Regions from separate parts of the Mesorhizobium sp. USDA 4413 genome, predicted to be linked through region 2. Evidence: riboswitches for the same ligand, from Rfam matches in the RefSeq annotation. Region 2 holds a riboswitch; each other region holds the start of a gene.
The links. Region 2 has a riboswitch for cobalamin ahead of bluB (5,6-dimethylbenzimidazole synthase). Riboswitches for the same ligand answer to the same signal wherever they lie in the genome.
Positions count from the first base shown of each region.

Region 1 (5,284 bases), 410 kb from region 2:
CTTACGGCGCGATGCAAGGCTCGCGGCGCCGCGAGACTCGTGCCGAATAGATCGGCATGCGGAAAGTCATCCCAACTGATCGCGCCCGGCCGGCGTGGGCCCGCAGTCGTTGGAGATATCGATGCCCGAATATGACGTGCTTTGCATCGGCAATGCCATTGTCGACATCATCGCGCAGTGCGACGAAGCCTTTCTCGAGACCAACGGCATCATCAAGGGGGCGATGAACCTCATCGACGCCAGGCGCGCCGAATTGCTTTACAGCCGCATGGGGCCGGCGATCGAGGCTTCCGGCGGCAGCGCCGGCAACACGGCGGCCGGCGTCGCCAGTCTCGGCGGGCGGGCAGCCTTCTTCGGCAAGGTGTCGAACGACGCACTGGGCGACATCTACACCCATGACATTCACGCCCAGGGCGTTGCGTTCGACACCAAGCCGCTCGCGGGCGAACCGCCAACCGCGCGCTCGATGATCTTTGTCACTCCCGACGGCGAGCGTTCGATGAACACCTATCTCGGCGCCTGCGTCGAACTTGGCCCCGAGGATGTCGAGGCCGACAAGGCCGCCGGCGCCAAGGTGACCTATTTCGAGGGCTATCTGTGGGATCCGCCGCGCGCCAAGGAAGCGATCCGGCAGACCGCCAGGCTGGCGCATGCGGCAGGCCGCGAGGTTTCGATGACGCTGTCGGATTCCTTCTGCGTCGACCGCTACCGCGACGAGTTCCTCGAGCTGATGCGGTCGGGCACCGTCGACATCGTCTTTGCCAACAGTCACGAGATCAAATCGCTCTACCAGACCGCTTCTTTCGAGGAGGCGCTCGCCGCCATCCGCAAGGATTGCAAAATAGCCGCCGTCACACGTTCCGAAAAAGGCTCGGTGATCGTGCGCGGCGACGAAACCGTCACCATCGAGGCGACGAGGATCAAGGAACTGGTCGACACGACCGGCGCCGGTGACCTTTATGCCGCCGGCTTCCTCTACGGCTACACGAGCGGGCGCAGCCTCAAGGATTGCGGCGATCTCGGTTCGCTGGCCGCCGGGCTGGTGATCCAGCAGATCGGCCCTCGTCCGCGCCAGAACCTGCGCCGTGAGGCCGAGCAGGCCGGGCTGCTTTAGGGGCCTCGCGGTTCTGCTGGCGCGCCACCCCGCCCTCGCGCCCCAATCGGTCCGACAAGGCCCGGGCTCACAGCCCTTGCGCAGCCGCGTTGAACCGCCGTTTGGCCCAGTTCTGCACAGCGCGCCATTTGTCGATTTGGCCGGTCACCCGCAGCAGCCAAGGTCTGGCTTCACGTAGCCAATCTCACTTACCGCGTGCCGAATTAAACGTATTCACGATCGAAAAGTTCGTCCTCTGCGGACTTGGAAATCACGCCGACAGTACAAGCGCGTTCACATAATGACATAAAGATTTCTTTATTCGAGGTTGACAAAAGAGCTGACTGCTGTGATTGTGTCCAAGCCATGGTTCTCCGTACGGCGCTGCTGCAGCGGAGCTAAGAGGGAAGCCGGTGCGATGCCGGCGCTGCCCCCGCAACTGTTAGAGGCGAGCCGACCCCCACTCATGTCACTGAGGCGAACAGCCTCGGGAAGACGGGTAGAGGCTATGACCCCCGAGCCAGGAGACCTGCCACGGCAACTTTTGTCCACGGGCGGGGTGTCTCGGTGGCCGCTGCAGCCCGGCGTTCGTACCGGCCTACTGGCGCCTTCGTTGTCCCCCACGCCCCAACCATCGGGGTATCGCATGACTCTCTCTCAGCAAATTCCTGTAGCAACGCTTGGTTTGCCGCGTATCGGTCGCAGGCGAGAATTGAAATTCTCGCTAGAAAGCTATTGGTCAGGAAAATCTTGCGCTGCCGACCTTCTCGCGACGGCAAAGGCGCTCCGTGCCGCGAGCTGGGAGGAGCAGCGCGATCGCGGTGTGTCGAAAATCCCATCGAACGATTTTTCGCTCTACGACCATGTACTCGACACCGCCGCCATGGTCGGCGCCGTGCCGTCCCGCTACGAATGGAATGGCGGCGAGGTCCCGCTCGATACCTATTTCGCCATGGCACGCGGCAACCAAGGTCAGACGGGGAATTGCGACTCTGGCCGGGAGCGTGCGGCTTGCCCTACCCTAACTGCGATGGAAATGACCAAATGGTTCGACACCAACTATCATTACATTGTGCCAGAACTTGACGACGATCAGGCATTCACACTCTCGTCGACCAAACCGGTTGATTACTTCATCGAGGCTAAAGCCCTGGGCATTCATACACGCCCGGTCATCCTTGGACCGGTCACTTTTCTCAAGCTGGCGAAGTCGCCCTCCGAAGGTTTCAATCCCCTGGCGCTCCTGCCGCGGCTTCTTCCCGTCTACGAGCAACTCCTGCGGAGGCTGAAATTCTCGGGAGCCGATTGGGTGCAGATCGATGAACCAGCGCTTGTGCTCGACCTAAACCCGAACGAACGAGCTGCACTTGAATTTGCCTATGGGCAGCTGTCGAAGGCCGCGCCCGAGCTGAAGATCATGCTGGGTACCTATTTCGGGCCGTTGGGAGACAATCTCGAGACGGCGATATCGCTGCCTGTGGCGGGCCTGCATCTTGATCTCTCGCGTGCTCCCGAACAGTTGGAGACGGCTGGTCGGCTCGCGCCTAAGGACCTGGTGCTTTCGCTTGGCTTGGTCAACGGCCGCAACGTCTGGCGCGCGAACCTCACTGCCATTCTCGACGGCATCAAGCCGATCGTCGCGGGCTGGCCCTTGGACCGAGTCGAGATCGCGCCTTCGTGCTCGATGCTGCATGTGCCGATCGACTTGCGTATGGAGACGGCACTGGATGCGAACATCAGGTCATGGCTCGCATTCGCGGCCCAGAAGATCGAAGAGCTGGTCATCCTGGCCCGGGCCTTGTCCCAAGGTAGAGATGCTGTGGCCGGCGAGTTGAAAGCTTCTGACGAGGCTGCCTCGACTCGCGCAACATCCACGAAGGTCCATGACCCGCTCGTTGAAGGGCGGATTGCCGACATCAACGGCGCTATGAAGCAACGAAAGAGCGCATTTGCCGAGCGTTCCAGGGTCCAGGCCCGCACGCTCGGCCTGCCGCCATTCCCCACGACGACGATTGGATCCTTTCCGCAGACGCCTCAGGTGCGCAAGGCGCGTTCCGCTCACGCGAAGGGCGAGCTCAGCTATGTCGATTACGAAACCTTTTTGAAGAAGGAGATCGAGGCCGCTATTCGCTGGCAAGAGGAGATCGGGCTGGACGTGCTGGTGCATGGCGAGTTCGAACGAAACGACATGGTACAGCATTTCGGCGAGCAACTTTCCGGCTTCGCCTTCACCGAACATGCCTGGGTGCAGAGCTATGGGTCACGCTACGTGCGTCCCCCCATCATCTTCGGCGACGTATCGCGCCCCAATCCGATGACAGTGCGCTGGTGGCAATTCGCCCAGTCGCTTACGAAAAAGCCTGTGAAGGGAATGCTTACAGGCCCAGTGACCATTCTCAATTGGTCTTTTGTTCGCGACGACATACCCCGCTCCGAGGTCTGCCGCCAGATAGCGCTCGCTATTCGCGATGAAGTGACGGACCTCGAAAGATCCGGCGCAAGGATGATCCAGATCGACGAGGCCGCTTTTCGCGAAGGCTTGCCGCTGCGCAAGTGCGACTGGAAGGTCTATCTTAACTGGTCGGTCGAATGCTTCCGGATCGCTTCAACAGGTGTAAAGGACTCGACACAGATCCATACCCACATGTGCTATTCGGAGTTCAACGAGATCATCGGCGCGATCGCTGAGCTGGATGCGGATGTAATTTCGATTGAGACATCGCGCTCGGCAATGGAACTGCTGGACGCCTTTACGAGTTCTAAATATCCCAACGAAATCGGCCCAGGAGTTTATGACATCCACTCACCGCGCGTTCCGGAAGTCGCTGAGATTTCGGGCCCTCCTCATGCTTGCCCGCAAGCGCTTGTCTGATGGCCAACTTTGGGTAAACCCCGACTGTGGCCTCAAAACCCGCAACTGGGAGGAGGTCCGCCCTGCCCTTGTGAACATGGTCGCTGCAGCACGCGCGCTCCGGGAGAGAGTGCAGGTCTGAGGCTTTGCCGAGTTCTCGTGTGGCCAATCGACGGTTACTGCTGCCACGAATTTCGCGAAAACGCCCTCGGTTCGCAGCACGTCCCGCCAACATGATGCCATCGCGACGAGCAGACGACGGAATCGTCGTCTGCCCTTTTAGATTTGATCAAAGGACGCGGAAGTCGCGTGGCCTTCCCTCTCAGTGATGGTTCGTTATTACCGTTTTTTCCGACTTTCCGACGCTTAGGCCATTTTGTTTTCCTGAAATCGGCGAGAGAGGTAGAGGCGTTGTCGCGGGAGCGCGCGGCACTTCTGCGCCGACATGGTGGGATGCGCTCACCTATCGGCCGTCTCAGGTACCCTGTCTTCCGCTTACGCGCCTCAGCTTCGTGGTTGGGATCTTATGAGGGGCCGCCGCACGCCCCAAGTCATGCTAAGTCTCCCGATACGCAGTCGCGTATCCGGGTAAAGCGTAAGGTCAAGTCAAGACACAAGCCTATCCTTGATCCCCTTCCCGTCTTCCTGGACACCGGCTTTGAGCCATTGGGGATCAGTCGGATGATGCACATGCAAGGAAGCTGCTCGTGGCGCTGTGGAAATACGTGACCGCAGGCGTTGTCATCGAGGCACTGAATGGCCTTCCTGAATTAAGAATATAAAATTATCACCAGCAGGTGTAGCCACCATCCGCCAACAATACCGTTCCCGTAATATAGCTTGATGCGTCACTCGCGAGAAATTGGACGGCAGATGCAATCTCATGTGGTTGGCCGAAGCGGCCCATAGGTGTCCGGTCAGACCATGCCCTGACCACTTCTATAGGATACTGGTTGGTCATCTCTGACTCTACGAATCCAGGCGCAACTGCGTTCACGCGAACTCCGGATCTTGCCCATTCGCAAGCAAGGGTCTTGGTTACCATAGTAACCCCTGCCTTGCTCGCATTGTAAGCCGTGACCACGGATGCCTGTCGGGTGACAATATCTCCGCATATCGAACTAATATTTACAATAACCCCAGAACCGCGCTCCGCCATGAGGGAACCGAAGGTGCGACTGCAGTAGAATAGGCCATCCAAGTTGACCGAAAGGACAGCTCGCCAATCCTCGTCAGTTGTATATTTCGTGGGGGCCGCGCGGGACACACCGGCATTGTTAATAAGGATGTCAGGACAAATTGCGATGCCATTGGCGAGATCGCGTATAGCGTGCGAGTCC
Region 1 covers NZ_JBVPRP010000001.1:2,579,855-2,585,138, reverse strand. The annotation lists gene ACVMIM_RS12415 (adenosine kinase) at 122-1,114, shown strand; cobalamin riboswitch at 1,444-1,644, shown strand; partial or broken gene metE (5-methyltetrahydropteroyltriglutamate--homocysteine S-methyltransferase) at 1,740-4,086, shown strand; gene ACVMIM_RS12405 (SDR family NAD(P)-dependent oxidoreductase) at 4,732-5,284, opposite strand, start outside.
Region 1: it holds a riboswitch for cobalamin, as region 2 does, so the genes downstream of both, metE (5-methyltetrahydropteroyltriglutamate--homocysteine S-methyltransferase) here and bluB (5,6-dimethylbenzimidazole synthase) in region 2, are expected to answer to the same signal.

Region 2 (5,284 bases):
CACATTCTTCAACACCGGGATCAGATGCTCGAGATTGTGCCCGTCGATGGGGCCGATGTGATAGAAGCCGAGCTCCTCGAACAGGGTGCCGCCGGTGACATAGCCGCGCGCATGCTCGACGGCGCGGGTGATGGCGCGGTCGGCGCGCTTGCCGAGATAGGATGTCAGCTTCTTGCCGAAATCGCGCAGGCCGAGATAGGCCTTGCCGGAAGCGAGCCTGGCCAGATAGGCGCTCATGGCGCCGGTCGGCGGCGCGATCGACATGTCGTTGTCGTTGAGGATGACGATCAGGCGAGCATCGAGCGCGCCGGCATTGTTCAGCGCCTCGAAGGCCATGCCGGCCGACATCGACCCGTCACCTATGACGGAAATGACATTGTTGCGGCCCCCCGACAGGTCGCGGCCCATGGCCATGCCGAGGCCGGCCGAAATCGAGGTCGAGGAGTGTGCCGCGCCAAACGGGTCGTATTCGCTCTCGGCGCGCCGGGTGAAACCGGAAAGGCCGCCTTCCTGGCGAAGCGTGCGGATGCGGTCGCGGCGGCCGGTCAGGATCTTGTGCGGATAGGCCTGGTGGCCGACGTCCCAGATCAGCCGGTCGTCCGGGGTGTTGAAGACATAATGCAGGGCAACGGTCAGTTCGACGACGCCGAGGCCGGCGCCGAGATGGCCGCCCGTCTGCGACACGGCGTCGATGAGCTCGGCGCGGAGTTCCGCGGCAAGCTGCGGCAGCGCGCTCTCATCGAGCCTCCGCAGGTCCGCCGGAATGCGGACCTTGTCGAGCAGCGGCGTGTCTGGCTTCACTCGGGCGCGTCCTGCCTCAATTGATCGAACACGGCGCTACCAGCAGATTGCGCCATAATCATGCGCGGAATAGGCCGCCGGCGGGCGAATGTAAATGCGCGCCGGTGACGCGCGGCTTGAGTATCCTAGCTCTCAGGCAGCGGAATGAACTCCTCCTCATCGCCGGGAACGATATCGAAGCGGCCTGTCTTCCATTCCTGCTTGGCCTGCTCGATGCGTTCCTTGGACGACGAGACGAAATTCCACCAGATATAGCGCTGAGAGCCCAGCGAAGCGCCGCCGAACAGCATGAAATGCGCGCCGCGTTCGGAGGAAACGACGATCTCCTCGCCCGGCTTGAACACCAGAAGCCGCTCGGCCCGGAAGACATCGCCGGCGATCGAGACTTCGCCTTCCAGCGTGTAGATGGCGCGTTCCTCGGCATCGGCCGGGATTCGCACGCTGGCGCCGGCGGCCAGCCTGAGATCGGCGTAAAGCGTGTCCGAAGCGGTCGCCACGGGCGAGCGCAGGCCTGAGAATTCGCCGATGACGACGCGGCCGCTGACGCCTTCGGTATCGATCTCAGGCAGGCGGGCCACCGACGTGTTCGCGAACACCGGGGCGATTTCCTCCTTGCCGTCCGGCAGCGCCAGCCAGGTCTGCAGGCCGGAGACCGACATCGGCGCGCCGCGCAACTCCTCCGGCGTGCGCTCGGAATGAACGATGCCGCGCCCGGCGGTCATCAGGTTCACGTCGCCGGGCGCGATCACCATTTCGGTGCCGAGCGAATCCCGGTGCCTGATCTTGCCGTCGAACAGGTAAGTGACGGTGGAAAGTCCGATATGCGGATGCGGGCGCACGTCGATCGCCTGCCCGGCGCGCAGGATCGCCGGGCCCATGCGGTCGAAGAAGATGAACGGCCCCACCAACCGGCGTTTTGCCGTCGGCAAAGCGCGGCGCACCGCAAAACCGCCGATATCCTTGGCGTTCGGGACGACCATCAGCTCGATCTGATCGCAGGCGAAAGCGTCGCCGGGCTCGGGGTCGTTTCCGGGAAAAAAGCTCATATAGGTTCCTCAGCCGAAACGCAGCGCCGATCTGGCCTTCGCCTTGGCCGCCTCTACCTCGCGATTGCGCGGTTCCTGGTTGGTTTCGAGCGAGTCGATCAATTCGCGCGCAGCGGCCGCGATCGCTTCCACTGCATGATAAAAAGCGTGCTCGTTGCGCTTGGACGGCTTCGTCGAGCCGCTCAGCTTGCGCACGAACTGCAGCGCTGCGTCATGCACTTCGTCATTGGTCGCCGGCGGTTCGAAATTGGCCAGGGTCTTGATGTTGCGGCACATGGCTTGAACTCCTTACCTGCTTGCTCTGCCCACCCAAATTATTCCGCGTCCAACGGCTCCGTGCCGACCGGCCTGCCGTCGCGCGACAGCCTGATCTTCTCGACCTTGTCCTCGGCCGCTTTCAGCAGCCGGTCGCAATGCGCCTTCAGCGCCTCGCCGCGCTCGTAGATCCGGATCGACTGGTCGAGCGGGACATCGCCGCGTTCCAGATCATCGACGATCTTCTCCAGCGCGTCGAGCGCCTGCTCGAAGCTCATCGCCTTGACGTCCTCATTGCCTTCCACTGCCATACTCTATCCCTTCATCAGCCGCCCGACATGGGCGGCGACTGAAAATGCCAGTCCCTGCAGATCGTAGCCGCCTTCCAGCAGGCTGACGAGCCTATTGGCGCTGAGGCGGGCGGCGCGCTCCATCAGTTGGCCGGTCGCCCAGTCGAAATCGTCCTCGGTCAGGTTGATCTCGGCCAGCGGATCGCGGTGGTGCGCGTCGAAGCCGGCGGAAATGATGATCAGGTCGGGCGCGAACGCGTCGATCGACGGCAGCACGCGCGACAGGAAGGCGTCGCGGAACAGGTCGCTGCCGGTCTGGGGCGCGAGCGGCGCGTTGACGATGTTGCCGGCGCCGGTCTCGCTCTTCGCGCCAGTGCCCGGGTAAAGCGGCATCTGGTGCGTCGAGCAATAGAGCACCGACGGATCGTCCCAGAAGATGTCCTGCGTGCCGTTGCCGTGATGGACGTCCCAGTCGACGATGGCGACGCGCTCGGCGTGGTGCTTCTTCTGCGCGTAACGGGCGGCGATGGCCGCCGTGTTGAACAGACAGAAACCCATCGGCGTGGTCTTTTCAGCATGATGGCCCGGCGGGCGGGCGGCGACGAAGACATTGGCGGCACGGCCCTCGAAGACATCGTCGACGGCAGCGTTGGCCGCGCCGATCGCCGTCACCACGGCCTGCCAGCTTTTGGGGCTGGCGCTGGTATCGGCATCGATCGAGACGATGCCGCTCTCAGGAATCGCCGCGCGCACACGCTCGACGAAGTTCTCGGGGTGCGCGTAAAGGATCGTCGCCTCGTCGCCCTCGGGCGCCTTGACGCGCTCGAGCGCCGAAAACGCCTCGTCGTCGAGCACGCGCTCGATGGCGCGCAGGCGGTCGGGCCGCTCGGGGTGGCCGGGCGGCGTGAGGTGTTCGAGGAAGATCGGGTGCGTGTAGAGACGGGTGGCCATGGCGCCTAATCTAGGCACCCGCGGCGTGGATGACCATGTTTGAAAAGCCGAATGGCTGGGGAAAATTGCGTCAGCCCGTGTGTCGCTGGCGCCATTGGCGCAGCCCAGGCTTCGCGGTAAGGTCATCCCGCTGCCTGGTGCCCGCGACGCGGGAGAATCGGGAACACGGTTGAACTCCGTGGCGTGCCCAACGCTGTGAGGGGGACCGCGCCGGCAAACGCCACTGTCTCAGACGGGAAGGCGCCGGAGCGGGACGATCCCGAGCCAGAAGACCGGCCCGGCAGACATGGTCGCCCGCTTGGTCAGGCGGGTGACTGCTTGTCGCAAGGGGAAAAGCGATGACGGCAGCAGCGATCGCCGCGAGCGGCGACGACTTTGACCAATTGGCGCGCGACGCGGTCTACCGGGCGATATTCACCAGGCGTGACGTGCGCAGCCATTTTGTCCCCGACGATCTCGACGACCATGTGCTGGCGCGCCTGCTCACCGCCGCGCACCATGCGCCATCGGTCGGCTATATGCAGCCGTGGAATTTCATCGTCATCCGCGACATGGCAAGGCGGCGGCAGGTGTGCGACCTGTTCCTCGCCGCGCGCGAGCAGGAACTGCCGGCGATCGAGGCGGAGCGGCAGGCGCTGTACCGCAAGCTGAAGCTTGAAGGCATCTGCGAAAGCGCGCTTAACCTCTGCATCACCTGCGACCGGCAGCGCTCGAAGGACTCGCCGCTCGGGCGCTGGCACAATCCGGAGATGGATCTCTATAGCACCGTATGCGCGGTGCAGAATTTCTGGCTGGCGGCACGCGCCGAGGATGTCGGCGTCGGCTGGGTGAGCATCATCGAGACGGAGGCGCTGAAGCGGCTGTTGTCGATCCCCGAGCATGTCACGCCGATCGCCTATCTGTGCGTCGGCCGCGTCTCGCAATTCGCGCCGAAGCCGGACCTCGAGGCGCATGGTTGGGGCAAGCGCCTGCCGCTGCCCGAACTGGTCATGAGCGAGACTTTCAGCGGCGCAGGCGAGGCGCCGCTGAAATCGGCGATCGCAAGGCTTGGCGGCGCGCCGAAGCTCTGATCAGGCCGCCGATCAAGCGGCCCGGGGCGTATCCCAGCGCGAGCCGCCGAAGGAGCCCAGCGCCTTGTCGCGCAGTTCCCTGAATTTGGACGAGGCCTCGGCGAGCCGGCGGTCCCATTCTGGATTCGGCGCCTGCCCCTCGATCGCCTCAAAATAGACCTGCATCAAGGACGCGATTGCAAAAGGCTCGATGAAGGCGGCCTTGAAGGCCCAGGCAAAGACGATGGCAAGCACGAAGGCCCAGCCGGCCAATTGTCCGGGCATGACCCAGAGGATCGCGGCGGCGGGCGCCAACATCAACAGGAAGATGACGAAGGACACGCCCCACATGATCACCGCCAGCCAGACGGCATTCTTGACCATGTGCTTGCCGTTCTGCGCATAGAGCACGACGCCTTGCCGCGCCGTCTCGAAAGGCGAGTTCGAATTGATGCGGATGTTGTAGCCGAGAATGATCTCGTCGACATAGGTCAGCGAGATGCGGATGACGGTGTTGATGAAGCTGACCAGCCCGCTCAAACCCGGAATGGGCAGGAAGGCGGCGATGCCGCCGATCAGGCCGGTGATGGCGCGGACGGCTCCCTTGACGATCTGGTCGACGACGAAAAGAATATTGGCCTCGGCGAAGCGCTGGGTGACCACTTCCTTCGCATAGGCTATCTGGCCCTGGCCGTCGGGAACGTCATGGCCGTCGATCAGATGCACCATGACGGCGATATGGCCCGCTTTCAGCACATAGAGGATGTATTCGCGGATCCAGTAGACGGCGATCGAGACGATGCCGAAGCCGACCACGCCGCCCCAAAGTGCGAAGGACATTGGTCCGTCGGGATCGGTCGAGATGTGGCCGACGCCGTAGCCGACGCTGGCG
Region 2 covers NZ_JBVPRP010000001.1:2,992,427-2,997,710, reverse strand. The annotation lists gene dxs (1-deoxy-D-xylulose-5-phosphate synthase) at 1-801, opposite strand, end outside; gene ACVMIM_RS14365 (pirin family protein) at 927-1,847, opposite strand; gene ACVMIM_RS14360 (DUF2277 domain-containing protein) at 1,857-2,123, opposite strand; gene ACVMIM_RS14355 (exodeoxyribonuclease VII small subunit) at 2,162-2,413, opposite strand; gene ACVMIM_RS14350 (histone deacetylase family protein) at 2,417-3,343, opposite strand; cobalamin riboswitch at 3,461-3,639, shown strand; gene bluB (5,6-dimethylbenzimidazole synthase) at 3,682-4,413, shown strand; gene ACVMIM_RS14340 (hypothetical protein) at 4,426-5,284, opposite strand, start outside.

Region 3 (5,284 bases), 490 kb from region 2:
AGGAGAAGCGGGTCGCTGCAAGGTCCTGCGTGGTGCTCTACCAGCGCGGCCGCGAGGTGGTGATCCAGCCTTTCGGCAAGGGCATGCTTCTCACCGAACTGCGCACCCACAACGAGATGGTTTCGGAGAAAAGCGTCTTCGAGGATCTGAAGTCGCCGAAATACGACAAGGACCTGCTGGAGATCGCCGAGCTCCTGATCGACAAGAAGGTAACGAAGTTTGACCCGTCGAAATTCCAGGACACTTATGAGGATGCGCTTATCGCGATGATCGATGCCAAGCGCAAGGGCAAGAAGCTGCCGAAGGCCGCACCCACGCCGAAGGAAAACGTCATCGATCTGGCTGCGGTGCTGAAGAAGAGCCTCGCCAAGGAAGGCATCAAGGCCCCGTCCAAGGCGAAGCCCGTCCGCAAGTCTGCCTGATCAAGACTGAGATAATCGTCCAAGCCGGGATCGATCGATGCCAAGCGCAAGGGCAAGAAGCTGCCGAAGGCCGCACCCACGCCGAAGGAAAACGTCATCGATCTGGCTGCGGTGCTGAAGAAGAGCCTCGCCAAGGAAGGCATCAAGGCCCCGTCCAAGGCGAAGCCCGTCCGCAAGTCTGCCTGATCAAGACTGAGATAATCGTCCAAGCCGGGATCGCCGGGTAATCCGTTCGCTTCAGGTGGAGCTGCGATGCATCGCTTGCTGCATCCTACCCTGGAGGATAGGATGGTTGCATGACGATCCACAGCTCCCATCCCGATATCATCGCCCGACTCAAGCGCGCGCACGGCCATCTCGCCGCCGTGCTTACTATGTTCCAGCAGGGCCGCTCCTGCCTCGATCTCGCGCAACAGCTCCATGCCGTCGAAAGCGCCGTCGGCAATGCCAAGCGCGAACTGATCCACGACCATATGGAGCATTGCCTGGTCGAAGGCGGCGAGCCGACCAGGGATACGCTCAAGGAGCTGAAGCAGCTCACCAAATATCTGTGAGGCGTTCGATGTGGGGAAAAGTTCTGGACTGGTTCGGCTTCGGCGCGCATGGACATCACCATGACCGGCATGACCATGACGGACATGACCATGGCGGTCATGGCCACGACCGTTACGGACCGCACGGTCACACGCATGGCGTGATCGATGCCACCATCGTCACCACCGATCGCGGCATCTGGGCGATCAAGTGGTCGTTCGCGATCCTGGCGATCACCGCCGCCTTGCAAATCGTCGTCGTCATCGCCTCGGGCAGCGTGGCGCTGTTTGCCGATACCATCCACAATATCGCCGACGCGACCACGGCCATTCCGCTGTGGATCGCTTTCGTGCTGGCGCGGCGCAAGCCGACCCGCACCTTCACCTACGGCCTCGGCCGGGTCGAGGACCTGGCCGGCATCATCATCGTGCTCATCATCCTGGCGAGCGCGCTTGTGGCCGGATATGAAGCCGTCAACCGCCTGTTCAACCCGCGGCCGGTCCAGTTCCTGGGTTGGCTTGCGGCGGCCGGCGTGATCGGCTTCCTCGGCAACGAGGCGGTGGCGGTGTTCCGCATCCGCGTCGGCCGCCAGATCAACAGCGCGGCCCTGATCGCCGACGGCTATCACGCCCGCACCGACGGGCTCACCAGCCTTGCCGTCGTTGCTGGCGCGGTCGGCGTCTGGCTCGGTTACCCTTCAGCCGATCCGGTCATCGGCCTCATCATCACGGTCGCCATCTTCGGCATCGTCTGGCAATCGGCGCGCTCGGTGCTGACGCGCATGCTGGACGGTGTCGAGCCCGGCCTTGTCGGCGAGATTCACCACGCCGCAGAGCATGTCGCCGGGATCGAGAAGGTGACCGACGCCAAGGCCCGCTGGCTCGGCCACAAGCTGCATGTCGACGTGGAGATCGCAGTCAATGACGGGCTGCTGCTCGCCGCCGCGAACAATATCGCTGAAACCCTCAAGGCCGAACTGTTCGCGCACATTCCCGCGCTCGACGTCGCCACGGTGCGCTTTGCCGAGCCAAAGACGGAAGGCGGCCACCATCATGCGCCCGATCCGTTCCTGGTCTCGGGCAAGCTGGCCAGCGGTCTGCTCGAAATCGTCGACACGCCGCAAGGCGAGCGCATGCGGCTGCGCCTATCGCGTCACGCCGAGGGTCTGCGGGCGAACGTCGCTATCGAAAGGGCGGACGGTGCGGTCGAAAGCCTGCCGCTGTCGCCGGTCGGCGGCGATCACCACTATCTGCAAAGCCTGGTCGCCCCGGCCGAGCCGCACGAGTTCAGCGCCAGGCTGCAACTGGTTGCGGGTCCCGACAGCGAGGATCTGCCTTTCGCCATGGCCGAGCCGGAAGGGCATCACCATGAGCACGCGCACGCGTGATGTAGGCGATATTTGAGTGCCGGCGCGAATCCAACTGACGTTATCGCGACACAGGGCGCGCAGCGCAGATGTCTGCCTTCCGCCTCGCAGCTCGGCTGTTCGACGCCAAACGGACCAACGTAGCTGCCCTTCGGAATCACGAAACGACCGCGTGAAAGTCAGCTGCCCGTCCTCGAATCCGGGAGCCGGACAATGGCCGATGCGTACGCCGGTGCGCAGCGCCCGGCTAAGCTGTGCGGGTCCGCGGCCCGCCGAAGATCACCCAACTGGCCCCGATCAGCGCTGCAACGGTGGCAAGCAGCACCGCCAGGCTCGGCAGGTGGAAGAACATATCCCGCCAGCGCGGTTCGACGACCGCGCCGGTGCTGAAGGCCTCGCCGCTATACTGGCAAAGGATCCAGGATGCGCCGCTGCGCACCATCTCGGCATCGATGTCGGAGATCAGAGCTTTGGCCTCGCGCTCGGCTGACACCATCGTCGCCATATGGGTGAGCAGCGCCTTGGCGGTGGCGAGATAGGCGTGGCTGCATTCGTTGAACGGGCTTTCCTCGTCGCTAAGGCTGCTCGGCATCAGGCCCCAGAGGCAGTAGGTGAACTGCAGATTGCCGTGATTATAGAGCCGTCTGAAGGTCGGATCGGTCGCGGTCTGGCGCTGGGCAAGGTCCAGGATATCGCCGCGATAGCGCGCGATCACCGCCATCTGGCCGTGGGTCAGGCTGGGGATCTGGATGCCGGGGGGAGGCGGGGCCGAGGACCCGTTATGCGCTTGCGCGGATGTGGCCAGAATGACCAGCAGGGTGGTCGCCAAAAAGAAATTGGCCGCCAGGGCATGAGACCATGGCAGCCAACGCATCGGATTTCAGGCGTAGCGGCGTGTTCTGCTGCGCTGGTCGCGCACTGCGACCACCCGCTCGGCAACAGCGCCGAAGCCGAGCCCGACGACGGTCCACAGCACCAGTTGGATGCCGAGCGAGGCGATGCGGAACTGCCAGAGCACCGTCGCCGAGAAGTTCTCCGGCACTTCATTAATGTCGGGCAGGGCCGCCTTCACCAGCGCGAAGACGACGAGGAAAGCGAGGCCCGCGACGATCGAGGCGTTCCAGGCGCCGAGCCGGTTCCATAGCCGCTGCGCCAGCCCGACCGCCGCCACCATCGCCGCGATCGAGACCACGATCATGATGAAGAACAGCTCGGTGCGGTAGCCGATGGTCTCGGCATTGCCGACCGCCGGCGGGTTCGCGGGGTATTTCAGGCTGGGAACCACGATCACGGCAAGGAAGCCGAGCAGCGCGATGAGCGCCGAAGTGCCGCGCGGACTGAGCGAGCCCAGGCGGCCATAAGCATAGGCGAAGACCAGCGAGAACAGTCCGCCGAGGGCGGCGCCATAGACCAGCACGCCTGTCGCCAGGCCAATGCCGGCTTGCGTGGCGCGGCTGACCATCTCGGGTTCCGGCGCCTCGCCGGCGGCCTGGGCCTGCTGTTCCTCGAAGGCGATCGCCTTGTCGACCTGCGGCTCGCCATAGACGCGGGCGAAGGCGAATGCCAGAATCCCCGCAACCAGCCCGACAAGCATGCCGCGCAGCAAAAGTTTTCCAACCATGTCCAAGAACCCTTTGTCGAAAGCGGGTTCAGCGATGCTGAACCGCTTCAGTGGCAGGGGAAGCCCAGCAGGTGACGGCCGTCATGCACGAATTCGTGCACCGCCGTGCCGCGGATCAGCGAGGTGGCGCCTTCTTCCGCACCGACGAAATAGATCGCCATCATCAGCATCAGGCCCGCGAAGATGGCCCAGGGCAAAAGCTCGCGAACCGGAATCGCAACCGGACCGTAGCTGGGGGCGAAGGTGGTGTCGGACATATTGACCTCCCGTGGGATACTGCGTCCCGTTGATCGAACAATGCTGCGGAATAAGGCCTGACTTTCGGCTGGTGCCGATCACAGTGGCGCGACCGTGCCGGATTCGCACCGGCTTCCAATCCCGTATAGCGCTAAAACACTTGTCAGCACTTCGTTCGCCTGTCAACGACATGTAATGGCCAAGGCGGCTTCGCGCGGCCGAAATTTCACTGGGCCACGGAGTTTTGGGATGCTCGCCCGCCTGACGATGATCGCAAGCGGCGCGACGCAGGCCACGCGCAAGGGCCGGTTTCCGAACGACGAAGCGCTGGAGCCGAGAGCCCTCGATCGCGCCGGCTCGCTGGCCGCTTCGCTGCGCCGCGCCGATCGCATCTGGACAAGCCCGGCGCTTGCAGCGCGCCAGACGTCCGACGCGCTCGGCCTCGAGGCAACCGTCGAGCCGCTGCTTGCCGAGCAGGATTTCGGGCGCTGGGCCGGCAAAGGTTTCGAGGAGGTGCGGGCGGAAGATCCAGAAGGCATGGCGGCTTGGCTTTCCGATCCGGACGCAGCACCCCACGGCGGCGAGTCGCTTGCCGCGGTCGCCCTCCGTGTCGAGGCGCTGATCGAGCGCCTGGCCGGCGCAAGCGGCCACACCGTTGCGCTAACCCATGCCGTGCCGATCCGCGCCGCCATGGTGCATGTGCTGGGCGCGCCGCTCTCCGCGGTCTGGAAAATCGACATCGAGCCGCTGTCGCTCACCGAATTCCGCAGCGACGGCCGCCGCTGGGTGCTGCATACGAGCGGCATGGTCGTCGGCGCGAAATAGCGCCGGGAAAGCGGTTACCTGGCGACGAGCGGCCGCCGGCGAAGACGAACTTCGCCATTTCAGCGATCGCTAACGGAACGGAAACGCCTCGCTGCTATGGTGCTGTCTCGCGGCGAGGAGAGCCTTGCCCGAGGAGTCCGTCGCCTATGGCCGATTATCCCGAGATCGAGCGCCGTCTTCATGTGCGCGAATTCGTACTCAAGGAGGCCACCATCATTGCCAATGGCGTTCGGATCGGCTGCTCGCTCAGGAATCAGCACGAGCAGGGTGCGGAATTGC
Region 3 covers NZ_JBVPRP010000001.1:3,487,315-3,492,598, forward strand. The annotation lists gene ku (non-homologous end joining protein Ku) at 1-422, shown strand, start outside; gene ACVMIM_RS16790 (metal-sensing transcriptional repressor) at 719-976, shown strand; gene ACVMIM_RS16795 (cation diffusion facilitator family transporter) at 985-2,343, shown strand; gene ACVMIM_RS16800 (hypothetical protein) at 2,570-3,196, opposite strand; gene ACVMIM_RS16805 (CbtA family protein) at 3,203-3,943, opposite strand; gene ACVMIM_RS16810 (CbtB domain-containing protein) at 3,991-4,200, opposite strand; adenosylcobalamin (AdoCbl) riboswitch at 4,201-4,344, opposite strand; gene ACVMIM_RS16815 (histidine phosphatase family protein) at 4,430-5,005, shown strand; gene ACVMIM_RS16820 (PilZ domain-containing protein) at 5,152-5,284, shown strand, end outside.
Region 3: it holds a riboswitch for cobalamin, as region 2 does, so the genes downstream of both, ACVMIM_RS16810 (CbtB domain-containing protein) here and bluB (5,6-dimethylbenzimidazole synthase) in region 2, are expected to answer to the same signal.